DNA from 2 places in the Senegalia sp. (in: firmicutes) genome. Region 2 is predicted to be linked to the other one. Evidence: riboswitches for the same ligand, from Rfam matches in the RefSeq annotation. Region 2 holds a riboswitch; the other holds the start of a gene.

Region 1 (7,976 bases), on a different contig from region 2:
ATATTCTTTTGATTAGCTTTACGAATCGTGACTTGATCAAAGTCTAGGCAAATAAAAGAAGCCCACAAGAGAACTCATGTTCTCAAGCAGGCTTTTAGGGGATTTCTATTTAAACTTACATGAATCTTAAATATTTCTTATATTTTCTATGACTATATCATAGTCATTTTCTAAGACTCTTATCATGTCTATAATTTCCTGATTTTCATGATCAATAAAAAGTGTAATGGGGCTAAATTGATTTTTTATGTTTAAAAGTATAAATTCCAAATCTCTATCATCTTCTATAAGTAGTTTTATAGGGCGAGATTTTTTTGGTATATTAAAACCTATATAGACATTTTTCAAAAATTCTAATACCCCATATATAAAAAAGACATAAATAAAGACATATAATATATAAATAACCATTTTCTCACCTCTACAATGATACTTGGTTTCTAATATATTATATGTCTTAGCTTTAATTTTGGTTACTTATTTTAATTCTTTTTTTAATATTTCTACCTTATCTAGCTTTTCCCATGGTAAATCTATATCGGTCCTACCAAAATGACCATAGGCTGCAACTTCTTTATAGATTGGTCTTTGTAAATCCAAATCCCTTATAATAGCTGCAGGACGAAGATCAAAGTTCTTTCTTATTAACTTTTCTATTTTTTCTTCATCTATTTTTCCAGTGCCAAAAGTATCTACCATAATAGATACAGGCTCAGCTACTCCTATTGCATATGCAAGTTGTACTTCACATTTGTTTGCAAGTCCTGATGCTACGATATTTTTAGCTACATATCTTGCTGCATATGATGCTGATCTATCTACCTTTGTAGGATCCTTTCCTGAAAATGCTCCACCACCATGGCGTGAATATCCTCCATAAGTATCTACTATTATCTTTCTACCAGTAAGACCAGTATCTCCTTGAGGTCCCCCTATTACAAATCTACCTGTTGGATTGATATAGTATTTAGTTTCATTATCCAATAATTCTGCTGGTACTATTTCCCTTATTACAAATTCCCTCAAATCTCTTTCAATAGTTTTCATGTCTATATCTGGATGATGTTGAGTTGAGATTACTATAGTATCAACCTTTACTGGCTTATCACCTAAGTATTCTACAGTAACTTGCGTCTTTCCATCTGGACGAAGATAATCAAGTCTTCCACTTTTTCTAACTTCAGATAATCTTCTAGCTAGTTTATGTGCAAGTGAAATAGGAAGTGGCATAAGTTCCTCTGTTTCATCACAAGCAAATCCAAACATAATACCTTGATCTCCTGCACCAGTATCTGGAAGGTCAGTATCATTTCCACCTGTCCTCTTTTCTAAAGATTCATTTACACCCATAGCAATATCAGGTGATTGCTCATCAATAGCAGTAAGTACAGAACATGTTTCAGCATCAAAGCCGTATTTTGCACGAGTATATCCTATTTCTTCAATTGTCTTTCTGACTACCTTTGGAATATCTACATAAGTAGTTGTAGTTATTTCACCAGCCACAAGTACAAGCCCAGTAGTAACAGTAGTTTCACATGCAACTCTTGCATGTGGATCATCTTTTAATATTTCATCTAATATTGAATCAGATATTTGGTCACACATTTTATCAGGATGTCCTTCAGTAACGGACTCTGATGTAAATAGCCATTTTCTCATTTTTTTCTCCTCCTATTAAAAAAACCTCTTGAACCACCCCTGAATGAATTCAGAGGATTCTGTTAGAAACCTCAAAATCATTACTTAAGCTTGCTGTTTCACCGACTTCTGCCTAATAATTAGGTCTTACATAGTCTCCTTAAGAGATTGAGCTAATGGAACTCTTCTCTGACAGCCTTTTACATCCCCAGTCCGGGAGGGATGTGTTACATATCCAAATTAAGCTGTAAGTAACCTAATTCCTTCTTCTAATATATTTATTGCAGCATTCTCATCCCTATCTAATTCTGTCTTACAGTTAGGACAAATCCATTTCCTATCTGACAAAGTAAGCATGGTATTTTTCTTTTTACAACAAGAGCAAGTCTTGCTTGAAGGATAGAACCTATCTATTAATATAACTGTTTTATTATGCCATCTTGCCTTATACTTTAGAAACGTCTTAAAATAACCCCAGCCCACATCATTAATTTGTTTGGATAATTTCTTGTTTTTAAACATTCCACATACATTTAAGTCTTCTAAAACAATAACTTGGTTTTCGTTTATTATCTTAGTCGATAACTTATGTAAGAAGTCTTTTCTACAATTTGCTATCTTTCTATGCATCTTTGATATTTTAATTAATGTTTCATTATAGCTCTTCGAGCTTTTTTGTTGTCGCGCTAATTTCTTATTTAGTTTTCTTAGTTTATTTTGAGCTTTAATATAGATTCTAGGATTTTCTATTTTTATTCCTTCACTAGATATTGCAAAGTGTTTTATACCTAGATCGAAAGCTTTTATTTTATTATTTTCTATTAGGTTTTCTATTTCTTCTTTAGTATACTTTTCTTTAGACTTTAATTCTTTTTCTAATTTTATTTCTGTAATTATTGATACATAATAAGTCTCATCATTGTATTTAGTTATTGTAGCTCTTTTTATATCTCCTTTAATATCTTCTCTACTATTTCTATTAAACTTCACTTTTCCTAACTTGGGTAACTGAATTCTACTAGTCACAAAATCCACTTTTATATTTCCGTTTGTAATATTTGTAGTGTATGAGTGTTTCTCATTTCTCTTAGACTTAAACTTAGGATAACCCCAGTTTTTATTTCCTTTTTTAATTTCTCTAAAAAAGTTGGTATAAGCATTATTTAAATCTATTAAAGCATTGGTTAGAGCAAACTTATCTACTTCTTTTAAAAAATAATATTCTTTTTCTTTCTTTAACTTGTTACAGTCATTATTACAATCAGTAAGAGACATGCTAACTCTAGTATATTTGTATATATTTTTTCTCTCGTTTAAAAAGTAATTATACACAAATCTAACACAGCCAAAAGTTTTATTTATTTGTATTTTTTGTGTTTCATTAGGATGAATTTTAAATCTATAAGCTTTATTTAATATTTTAGATTTATTCTCATCTTTCTTTCTAAACATATTATCCCTTCTTTTTCTGAGATTCTATATATTTTTTAACCGTTTCTTCTGATATATTACCTACAGTTCCTACATAATATGATGGATTCCACATATGTCCTCCATATAACTCCTTTTTTATTTCAGGGAACTTTTTAAATAACCATCTAGCAGATACTCCTTTAAGTGCTTTTACCATATCGGGTATTGCATTATTCGGTGTTGCTTCTATAAATAAATGAACATGATCTTTGTCTGTTTCCATTTTTATAATGTCAAAATTATTATCTTTTGATATATTATAAAGAACTTCTTTTAAATATAAATCAATTTGTCCTTCTAGTATCTCTTTTCTATATTTAGTACACCAAATTAAATGATAGCCTATCTGGTATACACTATTACGATTTGTTTTAAGTTGCATCAGGTAACCACCTTATTTATTCTTATACATATATTATATCATATTTTATGAGATAATAGTAAAAGTTTTTATAAAAAACAAAAAAATTGCTCTAACTCCTGTTTGAAAACAGAAGAATGCGAGCAATGTTTAATCTTCAAAAAGAAGAGGCATATATTTGCTATATGTTTTCCTCATCTTCCAAAGTCTAAACTTTGTAGGAATTAGCACCGTTTTATCGGTTGCCGGGTTTCATAGGGCCTCTCCCTCCACCACTCTTGATAAGGTATCAAGAATTATTCAGTTGATACATAAATATTAACATAAGAATAATTATTAGTCAATAACTTTACTCAAGTACCATTACTCCCACTGAACTTAATAAATACATTATAAATCCTGCTGTAACTACTCCTGCTACTATTGTGGGAAAGGCAAATTTAAATCTCATATTAAAAAGTGTTGCAGCAAGAGATCCAGTATAAGCTCCCGTTGTAGGAAGAGGTATTGCTACCAGTAAATATAAGCCTAATAAGGTATATTTCTTCATTTTCTTACTTCTTCTAAGGGTTCTATTTTCTAACCAATTTATCATTTTATCAAACTTTTTAAACTTCCTTAGAAAGGTAAATATTGGTCTAAGTAATAATAATAAAAATGGCACTGGTAAGATATTTCCAAATATTGATAATATAGTGCTTTGGATGGGAGTAAAACCCAGACTAATTCCAAGAGGTATAGCTCCCCTCAGTTCAAATATAGGAGTAGCTCCTACTATTACAACTGCTAATTCGCTTTTAAGTAATTCAATAAATTCCAACATAATATTCTCCTTCAAACTTTAATCTCTATTATTATACATTATATATATGTTGTTTTAAAGTATTTTAATGATATATTAAGAAAATCTTAAGAATATAGAGCAAATTATATCTTTTTCAGTCCAAATAAGCTTTTTTCAAGTTTTTTAAGCCTTTTCAAATTGATAAAAATTTACTATAATAAGGTAGTAGTCAGTTAGCGGGGTGTAGCGCAGTTTGGTAGCGCATCTGGTTTGGGACCAGAGGGCCGCGGGTTCAAATCCTGCCACCCCGACCATAGGAAAAGGATAAATCATATGATTTATCCTTTTTTATTTTTCTTGTTTTTTATTTTCATTATGATATAAGCTTATTAGCTCGTCCAAATCTTGACTTAATTTCAAAATTATTTCTCTATTTTGGTTATTAAGTATGGCCTTGTGAAGTTTCTTTCTTAACATTTCTATTTCCTCATTTAACCAATTCTTGTTCTTTTTACTACTAAGTGATAAAGCCATATAAGCCCCCCTTTAGATTTTCATTGTATAAATATATTTATACCATCCCATTTTTCTCTATTTTATTGATACCCATTTTTATAGATTTAAACTATGCTTATTATTACAACTCGGTTACAATTTATCCCTCAATTTATATTTAAAGTATATATTCCTTTATTAAGGAAATAATTATATATAGATTGGAGGAATGTATTTATGAAAATAAAAAGAACTTTTTATATCTTTATCATATTATTTCTTACATTTATTTCTGTTTATTTGATTATCTATGATAAAAAAGAATTAGCTAAAAATAATAATATTTATTACAAACAAATACACACAATAAAATTACCAGAAGAACTTAAGGAAGTTAAACCAGAAGAAATAAATGAAAAAAATAATGACCATACAAAAGAAATAAGAACAGTTGAAGAAAATAAAAAACAAAACTCAACCATTAAATCAGAAGTTTTTTCTAATCAAATCATGGCAAAAAAACATGCAATATTATCTAACATAGAAATTAATACTAATTATGATGAAGACACTCAAAGGTTTCTCATATATGAATTAAATGAAGGCATAAAAAGAGCAAAATTAGATCAATTTGAAAAAAGACTATCTAGTAATAATATAAAGGATTTAAATATAGATCAAGTAAAATCAAATTTATCTAAAGAAGATAAGGCAAAACTTAGTAAAATAATAGACAAATTGGGAACTCTAAATGGATTAAAATTAATAAAAATATTAGATAATGGAATAACTTCTGATGAGCAAAAGGAAATCCATGATTTACTTAAAGATAAATTAAAAGAAGAAGAGATAATATCTTTAAATGATATATTAGGTGATTTCACAAAATAAGAGGGACTAATAGTCCCTTAATAATATGCTTTTTCTTCTATTAAAACTTCTTTTATATTCTTTATTTTACTAAGTATTTCTCTATTTTTATTTGTATTTCTAGTTTTAATTATTATAGGTATTTCATGTATTTTATCATACATATTGTTTAAAGTATCTTGAAGCACAAGATAATCTATATCAAATGTAATATTTATGAGTTCTATATAATCAATTATATTTTTAAATTCTTCATTAAATTTTAATTTTTTTCTACATGTGAATTTGTAAAATTTATTAATATCAAGTGATAATCTTACTGTTTTAGAATCAATCATTTCTTTTATTGCTTTTTCATCTTCAAATAAACTATAATCTTCTATGTGAATAAGTATAGGTGTCTGATATTTGATTGAAAGATTATCTAAATCAACTATGGTTTTATCTAAAAGTGATAAATCAATATCATTTGATAGATTAGGTTTTAGATTTACTACTAGATGTTCAGTTGGAAAAGATTTAGACATCTTTAAATTTAATTCTAATATTTCCATAGTAGCATCTCTTAGCCTTTTCTCATTACTTAAGAAAAAAACCATATTAGGATTATTTTGATTAAATACAGGGAATAAACAGCTTATTTTCAGAGACCTTTCCTTACACATCTTTAAAAGAGAAGTTATATCTTTAGCACCAGAAAATTTATTTGAAATTTGTATCCAGCTTATATTATTTTGTATAGCAAAGTTTAAGTCCATTTCATCTACAGATATTCCCAGATGTTTATTCATAAATTTCACTCCTCTTGCATCACACTATATATTATGCCTTTGTTTGCAATTTTGCTAAAATATATTTAATTTATATTATATACCCTTTTAATAGATATTGTATACAGTATTTACAAGATTATATATATTTTCATTTTACAAATTTCGACTTTTTAATGTTTTTTATCTGGTTTTATGGTATTATTATTTTATCCAGCAATAATCATTCTATTCTATATGGGGGCAAAATATGAAGAAAAAGATTGTTTTAATTTTAATACTATTATCTGTTACATTTACTTTTGCTTGTAAAAAAGATCAAAAAGAAGTTACAGAAAAAAATGATGATATAGACCAAGAAGAAGTAATTGAGGAAGAAGCAGAAGAAGAAAAAGTCAATCCATTATTTGACACTTCTAATCTAGTGCCAGTAAACAGTAAAATATTTCTAAATAATAAACCTTTAGACTTTAGCAATACCATATCACAAGGGCCCTTATCTAATACTTCAGGAAATGTATTAGTCCCTTTTAATAAGGCATATGAACTTTTAGGTTTTGATGTAGAAAAAAATGAAAGTGATGAAGATTTAACCTTGTCTGCAAAATATGGAAAGATCAAAGTATATATATCCATAAATATAGATAAAAACGTCAAATCTATCTCAATTAATAATCAGGATTTAAGTGGCAATGATATTTCTGTTTACATACTTGAAAATAAAGATAATGATTCAGAGCTTTTAATTCCACTTGAATTCATAGCACAATCAATTGATAGTAATATATTTAAAGGCAATGAAAAAAATTCCTTAGTTTTAAATTTCAAAGAAGATGTAGAAGAAAAAAAAGATCAAGCTATAGTTAAAGAAGAGAAAGAATTTAGTCCTGTATTTAGCAATATAGGAGTTGAAATTGGGGATTCACTTGATAAGGCAAAGGAAAAGTTTGGGGAAATAGGAGATAGCGGAGGCTATCAAGGATCTGATTATTATTCTTTTGATCACATAACAATATTTACAGATATAGGAACAAAAAATATAGTTTCTATAGGTTTGCCTGATTCTACTTATTCTGTAGATGGCATAAAGGCTGGAGATAATATTAAAAAGGTTTTTGATAAATATGGCAAGAAAGAAATAGAAGAAGATCCTGATGAAGAGCTATTTGCTGTAATGTATGATGATATTCATGGATATAAAATAAAATATTCCTTAAATGATAACAAGGAAACAATAGGTTTTATAAATATATATGAAGAATAAAAACAAGGGCTGAGCCCTTGTTTTTATTTTATTTATTATTGGTTCCCCATATTAGTTAAATCTTGAATTTCTACATCCTTTGGGATTTCAAATATAGAATCTTTAAATGGACCTTTTTTGAAATCTATTACTCTCATTTTATTTATCAAATTACCATCTTCATATGTTTCAGCTTTAAGTGGAAATCCATTCTCTTTTGATAACCACAATCTAGAATTAAAATTATCAACTTTATATTCCACAACTTTTACCTTTTGACCTTCATAATTTTCATCACCTATTATTGTCATGTTTTCAACATCTAAATCATACATATAA
Region 2 (7,976 bases):
ACAGAGGCTTCAGGACAAGAAAAAATGAGTTTTGGAAATAGTGGAGATGATATAATTAAGTCGGTATCTAAGGCTATAATAAAACTTAATAGATCTTTTACAAGCAAGCCTTATGCACTTGTAGTAGGTGAAGAAGCTTATGAGAGAATAAATGCAAATTGCATGGGATATCCATTAATTAAGAGATTAGAAGATTTATTAGGAATGGAAGTTATATATTCTCACGTAGTAAAGGGAGCATTTTTAGTTCCATTTGATCATGAAGATTTAGAAATGACTATAGGAAAAGATTTATCTATAGGTTATCAAAGTAGTGATAATGAAAAGGTTAGATTCTTTATGACTGAATCATTTACTTTTAGAGTATTAGATCCAGACATAATTATAGAATTTACAGTATAATATATCTAGATTAAATATAAAAAGACTCCCTAGGGAGTCTTTTTAATATGCAGGAACTACACCACCATCATAATTTTCTTTTATAAATTCCTTTATTTCTTCAGATTGAAGAGCACTGGCTAAAGCTTTTAAGTTTTCATTATCTTTATCTTCACTTCTTATAGCTATTACATTTGCATAAGGAGAATCTTTTCCTTCTATTAATATAGCATCTTCTGTAGGGGTTAAATCAGCTTCTAGGGCATAATTACCGTTTATAATAGCCAAATCAACATCATCAAGTGATCTTGGTATTTGAGCTGCTTCAAGAGCTTTAAAGTCTAATTCCATAGGATTATCCACTATATCCTTTTCTGTTGCAAGTAGTCCAGCATCTTTGTCTATTTTTATTATGCCTTCATTTTCTAAAAGTAAAAGAGCACGACCCCCATTGGTAGGATCATTTGGGATAGCTATACTACTACCTTTTTCTATTGTTTTAACATCTTTATATTTATTTGAATATAGGCCTAATGGTTCTACATGAATTTTTGCAAGTGATATTAGATCTGCATCATTTTATATCATTGAAGTCTTCTAAATAAGGACTATGTTGAAAAAAGTTTGCATCTAATTCTTCATCATTAAGGGCTAAATTAGGCTTAACATAATCAGTAAATTCAACTATTTCTAAAGTTATTCCATCATCAGCAAGTTTTTCTTTTACTTGCTTTAATAATTCTGAATGTGGTATGGGAGTTGCTCCTACCTTTAAAATGTTCTTATCAGAACTTTCTTCTGAATCATTACCACAACCTACAAATATTAGTGCTACTAGAGATAATACGATTAACAATTTTTTCATTTTAACACACTCCTAACGATTTTCTAATAATTTAAATGCTATTTTGTTACCTAAAGATTGAACTACTTGAACCAATATTATAATGGCTATAACAGCAATAAACATCACTTGTAGGTCAAAACCATAATAACCATATCTTATTGCTAAATATCCAAGACCTCCAGCTCCTATTGCTCCTGCTATAGCTGAGTATCCTATTAAATTTATAATAGTTAAAGTCATACCAAGAACTAATGATGGCAGCGCTTCTGGTATTAAAACCTTAAATATTATTTGCATGGTAGTTGCCCCCATTGATAGAGATGCTTCAATCACGCCATAATTTACTTCTTTCAAAGCAGATTCTACAATCCTAGCTACAAAGGGTGCTGCTGCAATTGATAATGGAACAATTGTTGCAGTGTTACCTATAGACGTACCTACAATAAGTTTGGATAATGGAGATAATATCAACATCAATATTATAAAGGGAAATGATCTACCAATATTGACTAGAAAATCTAATATATTATTTATTTTCAAACTTTCTAAAAGTCCATTCTTGCCGGTAATAAATAATATTATTCCAATTGGAAATCCAAGTATAAAACCAAATATAGTAGATAAAGACACCATAAATAAAGTTTCTAAAATTGGATCATAAATAAGATCAATTATTTCTTTCATTTCTTATCACCTCTGCTTTCACATTATTATTATTTAAAAAATCTATACTTTTATTAATTTCATCTAAATCACCAGTAATTTGAATGCTTAGATTACCAACATTTGTACTTATTAATTTATCTATATTACCTGATAAAATATTAATATCTATATTATAGTTTTTAATAAGTGTTGATATAATAGGTTTTTTAGAAGAATCTCCTATAAATGTAAGTTTTAATAATTTGCTATTTTCTGTATTTATAATATCTAATTCAGAAATATCATCATTATGCATAGATTCTATAAAACTTTTTGTAGTATTGGATTTGGGATTTAAAAAAACTTCATCAACATTACCTTTTTCTACAATTTCTCCATTTTCCATAACAGCCACTTTATCACAAGTTCTTTTTACTACTTCCATTTCATGAGTTATCATTATAATTGTAAGATTTAATGTTTTTTGTAATTTTTTTAAAAGTTCCAGGATTGATTTAGTAGTTTCTGGATCTAGTGCTGATGTAGCTTCATCTGATAATAAAAGATTTGGTTTATTTGCAAGAGCACGTGCTATAGCTACTCTTTGTTTTTGTCCACCACTTAATTGAGATGGATAAGCAAGCTTTTTATCACTAAGACCTACAAGTTCTAATAAATCATCTACTCTTTTAGAGATCTGATCTTTATTCATTTTGGAAATTTGGAGAGGAAAGGCTATATTATTAAAGACATTTTTTGAGTTCAATAAATCGAAATGTTGAAAAATCATTCCAATATTCTTTCTTGTATTTAATAAATTCTTTTTATCTAATGTAGTTATGTCTACATTATCAATATAAATATTTCCACTATCAACATTTTCTAGCCTGTTTATAGTTCTTATAAGTGTTGATTTTCCTGCACCACTTAAGCCAATAACTCCATAGATCTCTCCACTTTCTATATTTAAACTCACATTTTTAAGTGCTAATACATTTTTATTTTTAGATTTATATTCTTTATATAAATTTCTTATTTTTATCATTTTTAGACCCCATTTCAATTCTAACAATTATTTTTTTGTAATAAAAAAAATCCTCTTAGAAAGAGGATTTTTTTCCTCCCTCATCTTTCAGCATATATATGCTGCTGGAATTAGCACCTTATGCATCATGCATTGGTTGCTGGGTTTCATCGGGCCAGTCCCTCCACCTCTCTTGATAAGAGTTTCGATATTCATATTGTTTTAAATTATATATCTATATTTATCATATGTCAATAGTGAATTTTCTTTTTTTTCTAATAACCTTGTGTCATAATAGAATTAAGATAGAAGAGGAGTTGATTACATGCCTAAAATAACAGATATTAAAGATGCTATAAAAAATAATGAGAGAGTTCATATTTATATAGATGGAGAATACTTTAAAACCACATTAAAAGAAATTAGTTTTGGACTTAATTTATATCCTGGAAAGACAATAGAAAAATCTATATTAGATGAAATGATAGTAAAAGAAGATATTATAAAATGTAAAAACAAAGCATTTCAAATAATAAATGGAGCACCACAAAGCGAAAAAAATTTAAGATATAAATTAAGCAAATATGATTTTGATGATAATATTATTGAAAAGGTATTGGTTGATTTAAGTGAATATAATTTGATAAATGATGAAAAATTAGCTGAAAGTATAATAAAGGATAAAAGAAATTTAAAACATTTTGGAAGCAAGAAAATATATTATGATTTATTAAAAAAGGGGATAGATAAAGAAGTTGCTAAAGAAGAATTAAACAAATTAGAAGATAGGGATTTAGAATTAGAAAATGCAATAAAATTAGCACAAAAAAAGATAAGGCTCATAAAAGATGAAGACAAAAGAAAAGTATATGGAAAACTTGCAAATCATTTATCATATAAAGGTTTTGAATATGATATTGTAAAAAAAGCTATAGATAAAGTAATGAAATAAATCATAATGAGGTGAAATAAATTTGAAAGAATTAAAATTATTATGGAAATTTATGAAGGGGAGTAAATTATTATACTTAGCTGCGATTGTTAGTATAGGGCTTGCTACATTTGCATCTATTATAAATCCATTAGTATTAAAGTTTTCTATTGACTCTGTAATTGGAGATAAAGATATAGAGGCACCTGATATTATAAAGAATATTATAGAAAACATTGGTGGTATAGAAGTATTTGAGAATAACTTATGGATATTAGCATTAATACTTATAATTCTTACAATAATTCAAGGTATATTTTTATATACAAAAGGAAAGTGGTCAAATACTGCCGCTGAATCTATTTCCAAAAATATAAGAGAAAAGTTATATGACCATATTCAAAACTTACCATATACTTATCATGTAAGGGCTGAAACTGGAGACCTTATTCAAAGATCTACATCTGATATAGATACAATTAGAAAATTTCTAGCCATACAATTTGTAGAAATTGGAAGAGCTGTATTTATGATTTTGTTTATTTCTATAATAATGTTCTCATTAAATATTAAGATGGCTCTTGTATCTATGGCTGTTGTACCAATTATATTTGCATTTTCAGTAGTGTTCTTTTTAAAGGTTAAAAAAATATTTAGATTATCTGATGAATCTGAAGCAGAATTATCTACAGTTTTACAGGAAAATTTAAATGGTGTTAGGGTTGTAAGAGCTTTTTCTAAAGAAAAGTTTGAGATTGATAAATTTGAAGAAAAAAATGAAAGATATAGATATTTAACTTATAAACTTATAAAACTTTTAGCAGGATATTGGGCCTTATCTGATTTATTAAGTTTAATTCAAATTGGATTAGTCTTAGTTTTAGGAGTTTATTGGACTGTTTTAGGAGATATAAGTCTTGGTACCTTAGTTGTATTTACTACATATGAAGGTATGCTTTTATGGCCAGTTAGACAATTAGGTAGGATATTAACTGATTTAGGTAAATCATTAGTTTCCTTAGAGAGAATAGGTGAAGTACTAGATAATCCAATCGAAAAAGAAGAAGAAGGAGAATTAACACCTGAAATAGAAGGGAATATCGAATTTAAAAATGTATCATTTAGCTATGAAGATGGAGAAAAAATATTAAAAAATATATCTTTTGAAGTTAAAAGAGGAGAAACTGTAGCTATAATGGGTAAAACTGGCTCTGGTAAATCTTCTTTAGTTCATTTGCTTGCCAGATTATATGATTATGATTCAGGTTCTATAAAGATAGACGGTATTGAACTTAAAAACATAAAAAAAAGATGGATGAGAAAAAATGTAGGATTAGTACTACAAGAACCTTTTTTATTTTCAAGAAGTATAAAGGAAAATATAGGTATATCAAATTTAAAGGCTAAAGATAATGATATAAGAGAATCTGCTAGAATTGCAGCTATTCACAATGTTATATTAGGATTTAACAAAGGCTATGACACAACAGTAGGTGAAAAGGGTGTTACTTTATCAGGTGGACAAAAGCAAAGAATCGCTATAGCAAGAACTATTATAAACAATAGTCCAATACTAGTATTTGATGATTCCTTAAGTGCAGTAGATACAGAAACTGATCTAGCAATAAGAAGAGCTTTAATTTCAAGGAAAAAAAACATTACTACATTTATAATATCACATAGAATTACTACAGTATCTGAAGCTGATAAGATTATAATATTAGAAGATGGAAAAATAGTGGAATCAGGTACACATTTGGAATTATTAGAAAGAGAAGGTTTATATAAAAGAGTATTTAATATTCAAAGTGGAATAAATACAAAACAAAAATAATAAAAGAATTGGGGTGCTAATATGACAGGATTTACAGAGAAAGAATATAGCAAAAACTTAAATTTAGGAATTTGGAAAAGAATTTTTAAATATATGAAAAATTATAAAAAAAACTTATATATATTGATTTTAATAATGTTAAGTGTAGCAGCAATTGATATAATATTCCCTCTCATGACAAGAATTGCTATAGATGATTATGTGGTACCAGGAAATACTGATGGCCTAATTAGATTTTCATTTATATACTTAATATTGATAGTAATACAAGTCTTAAATGTATGGGCATTTATTGCTATAGCTGGGAAAGTTGAAATGGGCATACAATATGATATAAGGAAATTAGGATTTAAAAAACTTCAAGAGCTATCTTTTACATATTATGATAAAACACCAATAGGATGGATAATGGCTAGAATGACATCTGATGTTAGAAGACTTGGAGAAACTATAAGTTGGGGAATTGTAGATTCAGCTTGGGGTCTTACATTTATGATAGGTGTAGCTATAGTTTTGTTTTTTTTGAATTTCAAATTAGCACTTATTACTTTATCAGTGGTTCCAATACTTGCTCTTTTAAGTATATATTTTCAAAAAAAGATATTAAATTCTTATAGAGATGTAAGAAAAATAAATTCTCAGATTACTGGAGCATTTAGTGAAGGAATATCTGGTGCTAAAACCACAAAATCATTAGTTAGAGAAAATGAAAATTTAAAAGAATTTACAAATCTAACTATAAACATGAGATTTGTTTCTATAAGAGCAGCTATATTTTCATCTTTATTCTTACCTATAGTTTTAACTCTTGGGAGTATTGGAACTGGTCTTGCGCTTTGGTTTGGTGGAAAGGGAGTAATGATAGGAAATATAAGCTATGGAACCTTTGTAGCCTTTTTATCATATACAACTTTATTTTTTGAGCCAGTAAGAGAACTTGCAAGAGTTTTTTCTGAATTACAATCAGCTCAAGCTTCAGCTGAAAGAATATTATCTTTAGTAGAAATGGAGCCTGATATAAGAGATAGTGAAGAAGTGATTTTAAAATATGGGGATATATTAAATCCTCGATATGAAAATTGGGAAGAGATTAAAGGTGATATTGAATTTCAAAATGTTTCATTTCAATATCAAAGTGGAGAAAAGGTATTAGAAAAGTTTAATTTAAAGATAGATTCTGGAGAAACTATAGCATTAGTAGGAGAAACAGGATCAGGTAAGAGCACAATTGTTAATTTAGTTTGTAGGTTTTATGAACCAACTGAAGGTAGTATATTAATAGATGGTATAGATTATAAAGAAAGATCATTATCATGGCTACATTCAAATATAGGATACGTCCTTCAAAGTCCACATTTATTTAGTGGTACTATATTAGAAAATATAAAATATGGATCTAAAAATGCTAGTGATGATGAGGCAATAAGTGCATCTAAAAAAGTAAATGCACATGAATTTATAAAGGGATTAGAGAATGGATATAATACACAAGTAGGCGAAGGTGGAGGAAAGTTATCAACTGGTCAAAAACAACTTATATCATTTGCAAGAGCTATAGTTTCAAACCCCTCATTATTTGTTTTAGATGAAGCTACTTCTTCTATTGACACTGAAACTGAAAAGAAAATACAAGATGCTATAGAAAAAGTGCTTAAAAATAGAACAAGTTTTATAATAGCCCACAGATTATCTACAATAATAAATGCAGATAAAATACTTGTAATTAAAAAGGGTGAGATTTCAGAATATGGCAATCACTTTGAATTATTAGATAAAAAGGGTTACTACTATAGACTTTATAATAATCAATTTAAAAAACAAAGTTCTACTAATTCATGGGATTAAAGTTTATATATTATAAAATAAGGTAAATATAAAATATTAAGTGAGGTGATAATTTTGAAATTAGATATATTTGATTATATTTTTATAATTATAAGTATATTATGGTTGCTTGAATTTGTCATATATCCTTCCAGATATAAAAAAGATGAAATAAAGAAGGATACCTTTTATATGATATTGGTAACAATTATTTTAGTGGCTGTAATGAATGGTATAATGACTTATTTTGATATAGGTTTATTTAATATTAAATGGATAAGAATAATAGCTTTGTTCGTTTATTCCTTTGGTTTACTATTAAGATATTGGTCTCTTTTTGTATTAGGTAGAAATTTTTCGAGATTTGTTCATGCTGAGGAAGATCAAGATTTAATTAGCAAGGGGCCTTATAGATATTTAAGACATCCGCTATATTTAGGACTTTTTTTATTAACCATATCAATACCCTTATATACAGAAAATTTTTTGG

What was found. A riboswitch is a leader RNA that binds a small molecule or an ion and turns the genes downstream of it on or off. The one in region 2 is predicted to bind S-adenosylmethionine.
Region 1: linked by a shared signal. The riboswitch ahead of tnpA (IS200/IS605 family transposase) and the one ahead of ACTHUW_RS04335 (methionine ABC transporter ATP-binding protein) in region 2 are both predicted to bind S-adenosylmethionine.

The regions. Positions count from the first base shown of each region.
Region 1 covers NZ_JBQCYD010000009.1:48,941-56,916, forward strand. Annotated here, with positions in the region: gene ACTHUW_RS03775 (hypothetical protein) at 127-348, opposite strand; gene metK (methionine adenosyltransferase) at 478-1,662, opposite strand; gene ACTHUW_RS03785 (RNA-guided endonuclease TnpB family protein) at 1,882-3,093, opposite strand; gene tnpA (IS200/IS605 family transposase) at 3,095-3,499, opposite strand; SAM riboswitch class I at 3,667-3,763, opposite strand; gene ACTHUW_RS03795 (COG2426 family protein) at 3,825-4,295, opposite strand; tRNA gene ACTHUW_RS03800 (tRNA-Pro) at 4,497-4,573, shown strand; gene ACTHUW_RS03805 (aspartyl-phosphate phosphatase Spo0E family protein) at 4,608-4,793, opposite strand; gene ACTHUW_RS03810 (hypothetical protein) at 4,992-5,645, shown strand; gene ACTHUW_RS03815 (hypothetical protein) at 5,663-6,415, opposite strand; gene ACTHUW_RS03820 (stalk domain-containing protein) at 6,645-7,658, shown strand; gene ACTHUW_RS03825 (hypothetical protein) at 7,694-7,976, opposite strand, start outside.
Region 2 covers NZ_JBQCYD010000011.1:8,277-16,252, forward strand. Annotated here, with positions in the region: gene ACTHUW_RS04320 (family 1 encapsulin nanocompartment shell protein) at 1-402, shown strand, start outside; partial or broken gene ACTHUW_RS04325 (MetQ/NlpA family ABC transporter substrate-binding protein) at 445-1,246, opposite strand; gene ACTHUW_RS04330 (methionine ABC transporter permease) at 1,259-1,912, opposite strand; gene ACTHUW_RS04335 (methionine ABC transporter ATP-binding protein) at 1,896-2,918, opposite strand; SAM riboswitch class I at 2,996-3,100, opposite strand; gene ACTHUW_RS04340 (regulatory protein RecX) at 3,223-3,849, shown strand; gene ACTHUW_RS04345 (ABC transporter ATP-binding protein) at 3,872-5,662, shown strand; gene ACTHUW_RS04350 (ABC transporter ATP-binding protein) at 5,684-7,507, shown strand; gene ACTHUW_RS04355 (methyltransferase family protein) at 7,562-7,976, shown strand, end outside.